DNA from 3 places in the Celeribacter ethanolicus genome. Region 1 is predicted to be linked to each of the others. Evidence: riboswitches for the same ligand, from Rfam matches in the RefSeq annotation. Region 1 holds a riboswitch; each other region holds the start of a gene.
What was found. Region 1 has a riboswitch for cobalamin ahead of CEW89_RS17185 (TonB-dependent receptor plug domain-containing protein). Riboswitches for the same ligand answer to the same signal wherever they lie in the genome.
Positions count from the first base shown of each region.

Region 2: another riboswitch for cobalamin. It lies ahead of CEW89_RS14640 (energy-coupling factor ABC transporter permease); the one in region 1 lies ahead of CEW89_RS17185 (TonB-dependent receptor plug domain-containing protein).
Region 3: another riboswitch for cobalamin. It lies ahead of nrdH (glutaredoxin-like protein NrdH); the one in region 1 lies ahead of CEW89_RS17185 (TonB-dependent receptor plug domain-containing protein).

Region 1 covers NZ_CP022196.1:3,497,822-3,502,968, forward strand. The annotation lists gene CEW89_RS17180 (ABC transporter substrate-binding protein) at 1-630, opposite strand, end outside; gene CEW89_RS17185 (TonB-dependent receptor plug domain-containing protein) at 655-2,511, opposite strand; cobalamin riboswitch at 2,638-2,846, opposite strand; gene CEW89_RS17190 (Tex family protein) at 2,914-5,147, opposite strand, start outside.
Region 2 covers NZ_CP022196.1:2,982,665-2,987,811, forward strand. The annotation lists gene cobN (cobaltochelatase subunit CobN) at 1-1,215, opposite strand, end outside; gene CEW89_RS21075 (hypothetical protein) at 1,279-1,431, shown strand; gene cobW (cobalamin biosynthesis protein CobW) at 1,443-2,510, opposite strand; gene CEW89_RS14640 (energy-coupling factor ABC transporter permease) at 2,557-3,231, opposite strand; cobalamin riboswitch at 3,269-3,489, opposite strand; gene smc (chromosome segregation protein SMC) at 3,678-5,147, shown strand, end outside.
Region 3 covers NZ_CP022196.1:2,552,933-2,558,079, reverse strand. The annotation lists gene lptB (LPS export ABC transporter ATP-binding protein) at 1-507, opposite strand, end outside; gene lptA (lipopolysaccharide transport periplasmic protein LptA) at 504-1,022, opposite strand; gene lptC (LPS export ABC transporter periplasmic protein LptC) at 1,040-1,639, opposite strand; gene CEW89_RS12585 (KpsF/GutQ family sugar-phosphate isomerase) at 1,649-2,611, opposite strand; gene CEW89_RS12580 (ribonuclease D) at 2,634-3,245, opposite strand; cobalamin riboswitch at 3,395-3,585, shown strand; gene nrdH (glutaredoxin-like protein NrdH) at 3,663-3,884, shown strand; gene nrdI (class Ib ribonucleoside-diphosphate reductase assembly flavoprotein NrdI) at 3,889-4,344, shown strand; gene nrdE (class 1b ribonucleoside-diphosphate reductase subunit alpha) at 4,326-5,147, shown strand, end outside.

The sequences.
Region 1 (5,147 bases):
ATCGGCCATGATCAACGCCTCAAGGGGCAGAAAGCCGCCATGGGGCAGGCCGAGCTCCGTGGCCAGGGTATGGAACCCGGCGGCGTCGATGATCTCTCCTGCGAGACTTTCGGCGCCGGTGCTGTAGCCATTGGCGGCATAGGTGGCGGCTGTGGGGCGCTCTTCGGTGGGGCGGATTTGCGCCGGACTTATGTCGGACAAGCGTCGGGCAAAATCGTCGGCGATCTCGCGTGCTTCCTCTTCGCGCCCGAGGGCTGCGCCCATCTTCAGGACGTTGGCTTCGATGTCATCGAGGGAGCGCGCGGGGGCGAATTCGACGACCTCGATGCCGAGACGCCGCAGCATGGAGACGGTGGCCCGCGCAGTGTACTGACCGGCGACGACCAGATCGGGGTTCAAGAGGTAAATTTCTTCGGCCTGACCGTGATTGACCGGATAGCTTTCCGCCTCTGCGACCATTACCGACGAGTTCGGGTCGCGGGAATAGGCGGTGATCGAGACGAGCTGGCCGGGAGCCGCGAGCATCATGGCGAGCTGATCGGTGCAGAGATTGACCGAGACGACACGCGCGGGTGCTGTTGCGCTCTCCCCGGCAAAACCCGCCGCCCCCGATAAGAGGGCGACGGTCAAGGTTATGATCCCGGAAAAACGCACTCAGAAGGACGCTTTGAGACCGAGATAGGCGGAACGCCCCGGCGTGTTGTAGCCGCCGGCGGTCTCGTAATCCTCGTCGGTGAGGTTCTCGATCCGCAGCGACAGCGCGGTCGCATCGTTGAGCTTGTAGGTCATGCCGGCGTTGACCAGCGTGTAATCGCCCACCTTGTGATCGGCGGGGGCATAGGCGCTCGGCACGACATCGGCGACATATTGTACGGTGAACTGGCCGCTGATGCGGTCGTTCAGCAGGGCGTCGATGCCGACGACCAGATCGTGACGCGGGACGCGTTCGGCGCGGGCCCCGGCGGTTTTCGCATCGGTATAGGTGTAATTGCCGAAAAGGGAGATGCGATCGGAGAAGGCATACTGGCCGGAAAGCTCGACGCCTTTGGAGGTCGTGGTGCCCTTGACCTGATTGTAGGTCGAGGTCGCGAAATCGTAGTCGATCCTGTCCTCGATCTCGGTGTAGAACAGCGTACCTTTGAGGAAATCCGTGTCACTGAACCGACGTTCGAGGCCGAGTTCGGCGCTTTGGCTGGTTTCCTCTTTCAGGTCTTCCTTGCCGTAGGAGCTGTAGCGTTCATAGAGAGAGGGCGCGCGGAAACCGGTGCCGAGTACGGCGCGCAGGGTCCAGTCGGGCGCGACTTCCCAGGCGGCGGCAAGACGGCCGGAGATGTGATCGCCGAAATCGGAGTGATCGTCATAGCGCAGCGCCACGGAGAGATCGAGCGTGTCCATCGGCGCCAAGAGCCATTCGGCCTTGGCGGAGAAGGTGTCATCGCCCCCCTTGGTTTCCGTGAGCGAGCCGCCGGCTTGCAGGTCGTTCAGGGTGAAATCCTCTTCGGTGTATTCGAGACCGAAGGACAGGGTGGAGGCGGCGGACAGTTCGGCACTGCCAAGATAGTCGACGGAGCGCCGTTTGCCGGAGAAGTCCCGGGTGTAACCGACCGGGGCGAGCGGGTCGGAGCGGTCGATGTCGAACAGGGAGACGCCGATTTCGTGCTGAACCATACCGGTGTCGAACCGGGTGTAGGCGCGCAGCCCCTTGCTGTCGTTGGTGGTGTAGCCGCTGGGGGCCGTTGCGGAGCGGTCAAAATCCGCCTCGGAGGTCATGTAGAGACCGGTCAGACCCACGGTCACGACATCGCTGAGATCCTGTTCCAGACCGAAGGTGAGGTTGGTGCCCTCGAACCCGTCCTTTTCGTCATTGCCCGGACGGTTGGTGAACCCGTCGGTTTTCATATGCGACAGGTTGAAATAGAGCATGCCACTGTCGCTTTCCATTTTGGTGGAAAGACCTGCAGCATATGTGTTGTCGCTGCCTGCGGTGAGTTCGACGGTGGTGTTATAACCCGGTGCGACGGCATTGTCGGTGCGGATGTCGATGAGGCCCGCGACGGCCTCGGAGCCGTAAAGCGCCGATTGCGAGCCTTTGACCACTTCGATGGAGGAGATGCCGAACCCGATTAGGCCGTTGAAGTCGTAGGCGATCTTGTTGCCGGTCATGTCGGTGACATCAATGCCGTTGATGCGTGTGGCAACATAGGCGGAGGGCAGGCCGCGGATGCGCAGGGAGGAGGAGGACCCGATGCCGCCGTTGCTGGAGTAAGAAAGCCCGGGAAGCCTGTCGAGCAGGGTGAGTGCCGGCACTGCGGCGTCCGGGATGGCTGCGGCGTCGAGTTTTTCCACCGTCGCGCCGGTCTTGCTGGCGGGGACGGGGGTGAGGCTGCCGGAGATGATGATCTCGTCGAGTTGGTAGGGGGTCTCTTCGAAGCTTTGGGCGAGCGCCGAAAGCGGCAGGGTGAGTGCTACGGTGGCCAGAAGCGACACGCGCAGGCTGTGTTTGACAGACATATGTCAATCCTCATGGAACGGGGGATGCCCCGTCGGTTGAAACGCGTCCATCGGAGGAGACCTCCGCAGACAGTGAGAGCGTCACCGCTGCGGATATGCCGCTTCCGTGGCGCGCCCCGCGCCCGGGAAAGGGTGATCATCCAAGCAGGTCTCCTGGCTCACGGATCTCGGCGACAGCCAGCCTTCCCGGGGGAGATCCCAGTGGCTCTGGTTGGCTTCGCTCACCGCTCACAGTTGCGGGGGCAGCCACGGCTTCGGACGCGCGCGATTGTGCCGGACCGTTCCGTGTTCCCTTTTCATCCGGCTGGGCCGGAACTTGAACGGGTGCAGAAAAGCGAACTGGCCGGAGAAGTCAAGATTCTCCGGCCAGTTCTTTGGTCTCGTCACGTTGCGGAAGGGCGTTTAACGCTTCTTCTTCATCGCATCGAGAAGCGCCGCACCAAAGGCACCCTGGCTCTCGGAGGCTCGGGGTTTGGACGCGTTGCCGCCACGGGGTTTGCCGCCGTATCCGCCTTTGCCGCCCGCATTGCCGCGCGGTTGCTGTGCGCTGCGGTCCTGTTTGCTCTTGTCTTGTTGGCCTCTGTCTTGCGCGCCGTCCTCCTTGCGCATAGACAGGCCGATGCGTTTGCGCGGGATGTCGACCTCGGTCACCCGCACCGACACGATGTCCCCCGCCTTCACCACCTCATGCGGGTCTTTCACGAACCTGTCGGCCAATTGGCTGACATGCACCAACCCGTCCTGATGCACGCCGATGTCGACGAAGGCGCCGAAGGCGGCAACGTTGGTGACCGTGCCCTCAAGCCGCATGCCGGGTTTCAGATCCTTGATGTCCTCGACCCCGTCGGTAAATGTCGCGGTCTTGAACTCCGGGCGCGGGTCGCGGCCCGGTTTTTCCAACTCGGTGAAAATGTCGCGCACGGTCGGCAGGCCGAAGTCCCCGGTGACGAATTGCTCGGCTCGCAGCCCTTTGAGCGCCGTCGGATTGCCCATGATCTCGCGCATGTCGCGGCCACAGGCTTTGACGATTTCGCGCGCCACGTCATAGGCTTCGGGGTGCACGGAGGAGGCGTCGAGTGGCTCATCTCCCTCGCGGATGCGCAAGAACCCCGCACATTGTTCAAAGGCTTTCGGGCCCAAACCAGACACTTTCAAAAGCGCCTTGCGCGACGGAAATGCGCCATGAATGTCGCGATGGGTGACGATGCTCTGGGCCAGAGACGGGCCGAGACCGGCGACCTGTGCCAAGAGTGGCGCGGAGGCCATGTTGAGGTCCACCCCCACAGCGTTCACGGCATCCTCGACCACCGCTTCGAGCGCCTGCGACAGGCGGCGCTGGTCGACGTCGTGCTGATACTGGCCGACGCCGATGCTTTCGGGCGTGATCTTCACCAGTTCCGCCAGCGGGTCCTGCAAGCGACGTGCAATCGACACGGCACCACGAAGCGACACGTCGAGATCAGGGAATTCCTGCGCTGCGAGTTCCGAGGCGGAATAGACCGAGGCGCCCGCCTCGGACACCACAACCTTGGTCGGGGCTTTCACGCCCGGCGGCAGGAGTTTCAGCGTCTCGCCCACCAGCTTCTCGGTCTCCCGGCTGGCCGTGCCGTTGCCGATGGCAATCAACCCGACGCCGTGACGGGTCACCAAGTCGATGATCTTCGCCTCCGCCCCGCGCACGTCCATTTTCGGCTGGAACGGGTAGAGCGTCGCAGTTTCCAACAGCTTTCCGGTGGCGTCGACCACGGCGGCTTTGACGCCCGTTCGGATGCCCGGATCGAGGCCGAGGGTGGCCTTGGCACCGGCGGGGGCGGCCAGCAAAAGGTCTTTGAGGTTGCGCGAAAACACGGTGATCGCGTCCTCATGCGCGCGCTGGCGCAGTTCGCCCAGAAGGTCGATGTGCAGCGAGATCGCGAATTTCACCCGCCACGCCCAGCGTGCCACGGTGCGCAGCCACAGATCGCCCGGTTGTTCGGTCGAAGTGCCCAGATAAGACGCGACCATGGCAATGGCGCGGTCGGCACCGGCCTCAGGCTCGGGTGCGATCTCCATAGTGACGATCTCTTCCTTGGCGGCGCGCAGGATCGCCAAGGCGCGGTGCGACGCGATGTCGGACCATTTTTCGGAATGGTCGAAATAGTCGGAAAACTTCGCGCCCTCCTGTTCCTTGCCCGCGATGACCTTCGCCGTCACAAGCGCCTCGCGCCGCATGAAATCGCGCAGCTTGCCCAGGAGATCGGCGCTTTCCGACAGCTCTTCGGTCGCAATGTCGCGCGCGCCATTGAGAGCGTCTTTCACGGTCGGCACGGCCTCGGTGATGAAGTCTTCGGCAAGCTTTTCAGGATCGGCGGAACGGTCGGCTTTGATGGCCTCCAGCAAAGGCTCCAGCCCGTTCTCGCGCGCGATCATCGCCTTGGTCCGGCGCTTGGGCTTGTAGGGCAGGTAGATGTCTTCGAGCGTCGATTTGCTCTCCGCGCCTGCGATGGCACGTTTCAGATCGTCGGTCAGCTTGCCCTGATCCTCGATGGATTTGAGGATCGTCACTCGCCGCGCTTCCAATTCGCGCAAGTAAGACAGACGGTCGTTCAAGAGGCGCAACTGTGTGTCGTCCAAACCGCCGGTGACTTCTTTGCGGT
Region 2 (5,147 bases), 520 kb from region 1:
GGTGTCGAGGCCGACACCATTCGCCAGCCGCCCGTCCTTGTTCGGATAGTTCGCCAAAACCAGCGCGACTTTGCGTTCGGCGCGCGGCATGTGGCGCAGGCGTGCCCAGTTGGCGGCAAGCTCCGCGACAAAGCCAATCCGGCTCTCCTCCGCGCGATAGGTGGCGATGGTGCATTCGGTGGCGTCGTCGCGGTAGGCCTCGCCCTTGAACGACACCGCGCGGGTCATCACCCGGCCATCCACCTCGGGCAGCGCGACGTTCATCGCGATGTCCCGGGCCGACAGCCCGCTCGTCCCCGTCTCCCATGCCTCATGCGACGATCCGGCCAGCACGACCTGAAACACCGGCGCGCCATTGGTCGCGGGGTTGCTCAGGGGCGTGTCCGTGCCGCCTCCTTCCGGCGTGCCGACGGCAAAGGCGGTGCAATTGAGGATGACCTCCGGCGGTGCCTCCTGAAACAGGCTCTCCAATGTGGCGGCCGACACCGGGTCTTTCAGCGAAGCGACAAAGACCGGCAGAGGGTTAAGCCCCTGTGCCATCAGCGCTTCGATCAGACCATTGATCGGGCCAAGCCCCGCGCCCTGCACCAGTGCGCGGTAGAACACCAGCGGTACGACAGGCGCGCCCTCGGTCCACAGATTCTCAAGCTGACCGAGATCTGCAACACCCTTGCCCGGCCAATAGAGACCTGCCCGCAACAGCGGCTTGGCCGGGGCGGGTTTCTCGCCACCGTCGAGCATGGCGCGGGCATAGGACAGGAACGCGACCGCATTCTCCGCTCCGCCTTCGGTCAGATAGGACCAGAGCCGGTGATAATCCTCGGTCGAAACGGTCGAAAGCGCGGCAAGCTCCGCATCGGGTTTGTCATCGCCGGGAAGGGCCACGAAGGCCACGCCTGCCTCATGCAATCGCGCAGCATATTGGGCGAGCCCATAGGTCCAGTACCCGGCCCCGCCCAGCACGCGCGCGATCACCATCCGGGATTTGGTGGCGCATGTGTCGAGATGCAGATCGACCGACATCGGGTGACGCAGATGCAGGAGCGAGGCAAGCCGCAGCGTCGGCGCCTCCGTCATCGCGGCACGGGCCTCAGACAAAAGCGCAAGCTCGGTGTCCGCCGCCGAGATCACCACCAGATCGGCGGGGCTTTGTCCAAGGTCCACGGCCTCGCTGCCGTCGTCGATCGAACCGGGGGTGGCGGCGAGCAGATGCATCGCTTCTCCTTGTCACGCCCCGCGTTTCGGGGCATTGCTCGGAAAACTCCAAAGAGGTCTCCGATGGATTATTCGAAAATGGGCGGGCCGAAAAAGCTCTCCGGCGCGCCGAAACATGGCGAGCACAAACGCCAGCAGCCGAAAGGCAAACAAACGCCGAAAGCCGAACTTCTGGCGCGGATGAAAGCGGCTGCGGATAAGAAGAAGGCCGACTGACGGCCTTCCCTTTACGCTTTCAACGCGGCTTCGATCGCGGCGCGGTCGAGCCCCGCCTCGCCGATGACGACAAGCTGCGACAGCCGTGGTGCGGTGCCGAAGGGCTGATCGAAATAGCTGTCGACGCGCGGGCCGACGGCCTGAAGCGTCAGGCGCATCGGCTTGTCCTTGACCGCGACAAACCCCTTGAGCCGCAGGATGTCATGGTCCCGGATCACCTTGGCGACCTGTTCGGCAAAGGTTTTCGGGTCCTCGATCTCGGGCCGGATCACCACGAAGCTCTCGAACTCGTCATGGCCGTGCTCATGGGGATGATCGTCGTGGTGGTCGTCATCATCATGATTGTCGTGATGGTGGTGATGCACCTCGTGGCGGGCCTCAAGATCGCCCTCGGCGCCGATCCCTTGTCCCAAAAGCACATCCACCGGCAAAGCCCCCATGGTCGCGCGCAGCACATGCACGCCCGGTCGAGCCTCATCCTTGAGCTTGCGCACCAGTGCTTCCGCCTGATCCTCGCCCAAAAGATCCGCCTTGTTTACCACGATCATGTCGGCGCAGGCGATCTGATCCTCGAACAATTCGGACAGTGGTGTCTCATGGTCGAGGTTCTCGTCCAGCTTGCGCTGCGCATCCACGGCGGCGACGTTATGGGCGAACTGCCCCTCGTCCACCGCCTTGCCGTCGACCACGGTCACGACGCCATCGACGGTGACCTGTGTCGAAATCTCCGGCCAGTTGAAGGCGCGCACCAAAGGCTGGGGCAACGCAAGACCGGACGTCTCAATCACGATGTGATCCGGCTTGTCTTCGCGCGCCAGAAGTTTCTGCATCGTCGGGATAAATTCATCCGCCACGGTGCAACAGATGCAGCCGTTCGACAGCTCCATCACATCCTCATCCGTACAGGTCGCGTCGCCGCACCCCTTGAGAATGTCGCCATCAATGCCGAGATCGCCGAATTCGTTGATGATCAGGGCAATGCGCTTGCCCTCGGCATTCGCCAACATGTGCCGGATCAGGGTCGTTTTGCCCGCGCCGAGAAAGCCCGTCACGACGGTTGCAGGAATTTTCGCTGCCATATCAGTATCCTTTGAAAAACGCCGGGGCCAAAGCCCCGGCACCGGCTTACGCCGACAGCGTGCGCGAGGACACGAGACCGGTCTTGCCCAGCCCCTTGATGGCTTTCGCACCCGCCAGAACGGCAAGATCCACCAGCGGCTCAAGGATGATGACGGTCATATAGGCGCCGCCGAACATGCCGACCGCGGCAAGGCTTTCGGCCGAGAAACCCTGACCGTAAAACGCCCAGAACCCGACCCAGATCACGATCCCCGCCTGATAGGTGGTCGAAAGCGCCAGCGCCTGTTTGTAGGACACATCAGCATAGGCCGTATCCGGCGCGATGATGCGCTGTGCCACGGCCTTGATGCCGAACAAAGGCACCAGAAGCGTGGTGACGTTCATGCCATATTGCGGCAGATCGAAGGGGGCGAAAAACACGCCCTGCGCCAAAAGCCCGAGCGCCAGACCCAGCGCGGCGGGTGCCGCCCCGAACAACAGAAACAGTGTCGAGCCGAGGATCAGGTGTACCTCGGAGACGCCCACCGGGTAATGCGGCAGGACCTGAAAGAACACGAAAACGGCGGCGGTCGAAATCACGGTCCGGGCAAGAAACGACCCCACGCCCTGATCGCGCAGCGCGCCGATGCTTTCCTTGAGAGTGTAAAGGCCAGCGCCCGCAGCGGTGGCATAAGACAGTGCGATCTTCGCACCGGTGACAATACCGGGTTCGATATGCATCGAATGATCCTCCATGGCCGTCATCCCCGACGGCGGGTTGAGTTATGTGGTCAGGGCTGGTCTCCTGGCTCGCGGGTCGAAGCGCTCTCGTCACCTTCCCAAGGTTTCCCTCAGTGGTATGCCGACGGGCACTCACCGCTTACAGTCGCGGGGGCGGCTGTGGCCTTGTGCTCCGGGATGGATCACACGCACCACATTCCCATTTCTCCCCGAACGCTTTTGCGCCTGTCTCGGGGAACCATGACGCGCCTATTTGGCGCGTGCAGCATGGCAGGGTCAAGCGTTTTGCGGGGCCTTGCCGGAAGGTCAGGTCCCCCTAGCCCCGTGAATGCGCGATATTTTGTGGATAACTTCGCCGTTTTCCCCATATCTCGGGGTAGACCCGTTGACTCGCGCGCGTGCCTCCCGAACAGTTTTCTTCCAGAAAGAATCAGGAAGAGGTCCCTTTGCGTTTCACCCGTCTGCGTCTCAACGGTTTCAAAAGCTTTGTGGACCCCACCGATCTCGTGATCGCGGATGGGCTGACGGGGGTTGTCGGGCCGAACGGTTGTGGCAAGTCGAACCTCCTGGAGGCGCTGCGCTGGGTGATGGGCGAGAACCGCCCTAAGGCGATGCGCGGTGCTGGCATGGAAGACGTGATCTTCGCTGGCGCCTCGACCCGTCCGGCGCGCAATTTCGCCGAAGTCTGCCTGATGATCGACAACTCGGAACGCCTCGCACCCGCGGGGTTTAACGACAGCGACTCGGTCGAGATCATCCGCCGCATCACCCGCGACGCCGGCTCCGCCTATAAGGTAAACACGAAAGACGTGCGGGCGCGAGACGTCTCCATGCTCTTTGCCGACGCCTCTACCGGTGCGCATTCGCCGGCGCTTGTGCGTCAGGGGCAAATCTCCGAGCTGATCAACGCCAAACCTAAAGCGCGTCGTCGCATCTTGGAGGAAGCCGCCGGGATTTCGGGCCTCTATCAGCGCCGTCACGAGGCGGAGCTGAAACTCAAAGGCGCGGAAACCAACCTCGCCCGCGTCGATGACGTGATCGAACAGCTCGCGAGCCAATTGGCTTCGCTTGCCCGTCAGGCCCGCCAAGCCGCGCGCTATCGCGAGATCGGCGTTGAACTGCGCCATGCCGAGGGGCTTTTGCATTACCGTCGCTGGCGCGATGCGGATCATGCCCGCGCAGAAGCCGAAGACATCCTGCGCACCCGGTTGCGGCAGGCGTCGGAGGCCGAACGACTCGCCCGCGATGCTGCCAAGCAACGGGAAAGCTTCGAGGAGGCCCTGCCGCCCCTGCGCGAGGAGGAGGCGATTGCCGCCGCTGTGTTGCAGCGCCTCACCGTGTCCCGGGATCAGCTTTCCGATGAGGAGCGGCGTGCGCGCGAGATGATCGAAACCCTGTCGCGCCGGATCGACCAACTGGTCGCCGATATGGCGCGGGAGGAACAGCTCAACAAGGACGCGGGCGAAACCATCGCCCGGCTCGAATGGGAGCAGCGCGAGCTGATCAAAGCCGCAGACGGCCATGAGCCGCGCCTGCTCGAAGCGGCGGCGGAGGCCTCCGAAGCCAGCCAGATTCTGGCGGATCGCGAAACCGCGCTGACCCAGATGACCGAAGACGTCGCCCGTCTCGCGGCGCGGCACCAGTCTGCGAATCGCTTGGTCGAGGACAATCGCAAAACGCTGGACCGCGCGCGCGGCGAGGCGGATCGCGCCCGTGGGGCCGTGGACGAGGCGCGGTCGACGCTTGTGCGTTCCGCTGAAGCACTGGAAGAGGCCGAAGCCGGGCAGGAAGAAGCCGTCGCCCGTGCCGAAGAGGCCGAGGCGATGCTGATCGAGGCCGACGAGGCCCGGACCGAGGCGCAATCGCGCGAGGCTCTGGCCCGTGCGGCGCGCTCTGAGGCCGAAGGCGAGGTGGGG
Region 3 (5,147 bases), 940 kb from region 1:
GCCTGCGAAAGGTTCGTCGAGCAGCACGTAGGACGGATCGGAGGCGAGGCAGCGTGCGATTTCGACTCGCCGCCGTTCGCCGCCCGACAGCGACAAGGCCGGTGCGCGCCGCAGATGGGCGATGGAGAATTCCGACAGCAGATCCTCGAGCTTCTCACGCCGCAGGAGCGGGTCGCTCTCCGAGACTTCGAGAATGGCGAGAATGTTGTCTTCGACGCAAAGACCGCGGAACACCGAGGCTTCCTGCGGCAGGTAGCCGATGCCGAGCTTGGCACGGCGATACATCGGCAAGAGCGTAATGTTGCGCCCATCGACGCTGACTTCGCCACCTTCCGGCATGACAAGCCCCGCGATGGTGTAGAAACAGGTGGTCTTCCCGGAGCCGTTCGGCCCCAGAAGGGCGACGACCTCACCGCGTTCGAGATCGAGCGACACGTCGCGGATCACCGTCCGTTTGCGATAGCCCTTGCGCAGATTGCGGACCTTCAGCCCGGTGGTGTCGCTCATTGATCGGCCCCGGTTTGTGAGCCGGATTGCAGGATGGTTCTGACACGCCCGTCCATGCGACCGGTGCCGGTGTTCAGGTCGATCACCATGCGTTCTCCGGACATCACGCTGTTCCCTTGGGTCAAAAGCACGCTGCCGGTCAGGGTCACGGTGCCTGATTCGAGATTGTATTCGGCGTTTTGCGCCTCGGCGGCTTCGCCTTCTTTGGTGATCGTCACGCCACCGGAAGCCAGCAGCCGGGCGATCTGGCTGGTGTCGCTGGCATAGATCACCTCGACGGTCCGGGCGGCGAGCCGCATCGTGCCTTGGCCGATCACGACATTGCCGGTGAAGATCGCCTGACCGGTGTTCTGGTCGACGCTGAGTTCGTCGGAGGTGATCTCGACGGGCAGGGCGCTGTCGTGCCTGATCCCCCCGAAGGCGATCTGCGTGCCCTGTGCCATCGACGGCAGGCCGGGAAGGGTGAGCGCAAGGGCCAGGGCGCAACTGAGCGAAAGAGTCCGGATGGTGGGCACGTGCAAATCCTCGAAAATCAGGGCTGATATATCAGCTTCACGCCGTTCTTGAAAACCAGAAGGTAGGCATCGGTCTCCGGATCCTGTGAAATTTCCATGGAACCGGCTGTCAGATCGCCTGCGGGACCGGTCGCCTCGACACTTCCGGGACTTTCGATCTTCGACACATCGAGGAGCGTGGCGATCCGTTCGGAGGTGATCGTGTAACCGGTGGAGGTTTCGATCTCCACATGGCCGGACAGTTCCGCGATCTGGGCGGGGCCGTCGATCACGCCGTCATCGGCCTTGAGCGTCACGGAACCGTTATCCGGCATCCTGAGCGCGCCGCGTACGATGGTGGAATTGATCACATCCGGGGTCGACAGGTCCGGGCGTACGACATCGGCGGAGATCTCAAGCTCGGCCCCATCGCGCGTCACGGTCGCAAAGGACGGCCCCTCGATACGCTGTTCACGGGCGAGGGTCTCGAGATCCACATCGGCATAGGGGATCGAGATGCCGATTTCCTTGCCGCGGGCAAAGAGAAAGAGCGTCGCCAAAAGCGCGAGGCTCGCCAACGGTAAGGCGACCTTCGCAAAGGCCACGAATTTGGAATAGGAGTTATCGAACCGCGCCATAAGGACGTCTTACACGACCCCGGCGCGAAGACAGTCCTGAATCTTCAGAATCCCGCAGGGACGTCCGTCATCGGCAGTTTCCCGCACAAAGAGACAGGTGATCGCACGCTCATCCATGCGCGCCACGGCCTTTTCGGCCAGCGCATCGGCGGTGATGGTCATCGGCCCCTTGGTCATGATCTCGCCCGCAGTTTTTTCCAGAAGCCCGTCGATATGGCGTCGCAGGTCGCCGTCGGTGATGATCCCCGTGAGCTGGCCTTGCGCATCGACGATGCCGACCACGCCAAAGCCTTTGTCCGAAATCACCGAAAGCGCGTCGCGCATCGGGGTTTCTGCGGTCACGAGCGGCATGTTGGTGTGCATCAGCGCGCGCACTTTGGTGAGACGCGCGCCAAGTTTCCCGCCCGGATGCAGGACGCGGAAATTGTCGGCGGTGAAGGCGCGATGTTCCATGAGAGCAACGGCAATGGCATCGCCAAGCGCCAGCGTCATCGTGGTCGAGGTGGTCGGTACGATGCCATGACCGCAGGCCTCAGCCGCCTTCGGCAGGATCAGAGCCACATCGCAGGCCCGGATGAGCGAGCTGTCGGGGTTCGAGGCGACCCCGATCATCGGAATCTTGAACCGACGTGTGTAGGCGATCACGTCCGCCAGCTCCGGTGTTTCCCCGGAATTCGACAGCACGAGGCACACATCTCCGTCGCCGATCATGCCCAGATCGCCATGGCTCGCTTCTGCCGGATGAACGAAATGCGCGGGGGTGCCGGTCGACGCCAAGGTGGCCGCGATCTTGCGGGCGATATGGCCGGATTTGCCCATGCCGGTGACGATGGTGCGACCCTTTGCGGCGAGGATCGTTTCGACCGCTCCGGTGAATTCCGCGCCGAGACTGTCGGCCAGAAGCCCGAGCGCATCGGCCTCCTGCCGGATCACACGGCGGGCGGTGTCGAGGAAAGTGACGGGCTGTGTCATGTCGTGACGCTCCGTGGGGATGTCAGTGAGAGAAAATGTCGATCTCGGGCCAGCCTTCGAGATCGAGCTTGGCGCGGGTCGGCAGGAAATCGAAGCAGGATTGCGCAATCTCCATCCGGCCTTCGCGTTCGAGCATGGCGTTCAGCTTGTCGCGCAACTGGTGCAGATAGAGCACGTCGGAGGCGGCGTAATCGAGCTGGGCGGCGGTCAGCTCCTCGGCTCCCCAGTCGCTCATCTGCTGGTATTTCGAAATGTCGACCTTGAGCAATTGTTCGAGCAGGTTCTTGAGGCCGTGCCGATCAGTGAAGGTGCGCACCAGTTTCGAGGCGATTTTGGTGCAGTAGACCGGCTGCGCGAGCGTGCCGAAGGTGTGATACATCGCCGCGATGTCGAAGCGCCCGAAGTGGAAAAGTTTCAGCACCTTCGGGTCGGCCAGCATCTTGCACAGGTTGGGGGTCTCAGTCTGGCCGCGTGACACCTGTACGAGATGGGCATTGCCGTCACCGCCGGACATTTGCACGAGGCAGAGGCGGTCGCGATGCGGGTTCAGTCCCATGGTTTCGCAATCAATCGCCACCACGGGGCCAAGATCGAGATCGTCGGGGAGGTCGTTTTGATACAGAAAATTCGCCATGGCTCTGGCCTTTCGCGCTGAAATCCCACTGTGCGGATGTGCATAAGCCTTCCGCCGTGCCGGGGCAAGGGAGCCAGCGAGTCTTCGGTGAGACTCAGGAAATCCCTGTCAAGCGCTATCTATATGTTGACAGTATGCCGCTCCAAGAAGCTATATGATGTTGCTTCGGTTCTATCGACATGAGTCGATAGCTAAGAGGGAAGATCGGTGAAAATCCGGCGCTACCCCCGTAACTGTAAGCGGTGAGCACGGCTGATCATGCCACTGGGCCTTTGCCCGGGAAGGCCAGCCAATGCTGCGACCCGCAAGTCAGGAGACCTGCCGGAAGCATGAAGTGACCACGAACGGAGGGTTCGGGGGCGTGTGATACGGGTTTTCCGTGCGCGTCCTCGGCTGAATGAAAAGCGAGAGGACAAAATGAGCATCACCGTCTATTCCAAACCGGCCTGTGTGCAGTGTACCGCGACGACCCGTGCGCTCGACGCGAAAGGCATCTCCTATGACATCATCGACCTGACGCAGGATGACGATGCGATGAGCCATGTTACCGGTCTCGGCTACCGTCAGGCGCCGGTTGTGGTGGCCGGTGAGGATCACTGGTCCGGGTTTCGCCCGGATATGATCGCCCGCCTGTCCTGATCCGATGGGCGCAGAGGTACGACCGCCCAGCGTCCCAGAGAACGTCCCGGAGATCATCTTTTACTCATCGGCCTCGGGCAACACGGTGCGCTTCGTGGAGCGGCTTGGACTTGGCGCCAAACGCATCCCGATCTCTCCGAAAGAGGCAATGCCTGCCGCGACCCGGTCTTTTGTTTTGATCTGTCCGACCTATGCGGATGGCGAAGGGCGCGGTGCGGTGCCGAAACAGGTGATCCGGTTTCTCAACGATGTGGCGAACCGCGCGCATCTTGTGGGCGTGATCGGCACGGGCAATCGGAATTTCGGCACATTGTTTGCCAGTTCGGGCGACGTCATCGCCCGCAAATGCAATGTCCCGCTGCTCTATAAATTCGAGTTGGCGGGATTTGACAGGGATTTGACCCGCGTGCGTGCGGGATTGGAAAAATTGGGGATGGAGCCATGCTCGACAGCGACCTGAACGGTCTCGATTACCACGCTTTGAACGCCATGCTGAACCTCTATGACGCCGATGGTCATATCCGGTTCGAGGCCGACCGCATGGCCGCGCGGCAGTATTTTTTGCAGCATGTGAACCAGAACACCGTGTTCTTTCACTCGCTCGACGAGAAGCTCGGCTATCTCGTGGAGGAAGGCTACTATGAGGAGGAGGTTCTGGACCAATATTCCAAGAACTTTATGCGCAAGATCTGGGACGAGGCCTATGCCAAGAAATTCCGCTTCCCGACCTTCCTCGGCGCCTTCAAATATTACACCTCCTACACGCTGAAGACCCGCGACGGTCAGCGCTATCTTGAGCGCTATGAGGACCGTGTGGTGATGACCGCGCTGGCTCTGGCGCGCGGTGACGAGGCGCTGGCTCTGTCCTTCATGGACGAAATGCTGTCGGGCCGGTTCCAGCCCGCAACACCGACGTTTTTGAACGCCGGCAAGAAATCCCGTGGCGAGTTGATCTCGTGCTTTCTTCTGCGTCTCGAAGACAACATGGAAAGCATCGGCCGCGGCATCAACTCCGCGCTGCAACTGTCGAAACGCGGCGGCGGTGTAGCGCTTTTGCTGACCAACATCCGCGAGCACGGCGCGCCGATCAAAGGCATCGAGAACCAGTCTTCGGGCGTCATTCCGGTGATGAAGCTGTTGGAAGACAGCTTTTCCTACGCCAACCAATTGGGCGCACGTCAAGGTGCCGGCGCCGTGTACCTGAACGCGCACCACCCTGATATTATGCGGTTCTTGGACACCAAACGCGAAAACGCCGACGAG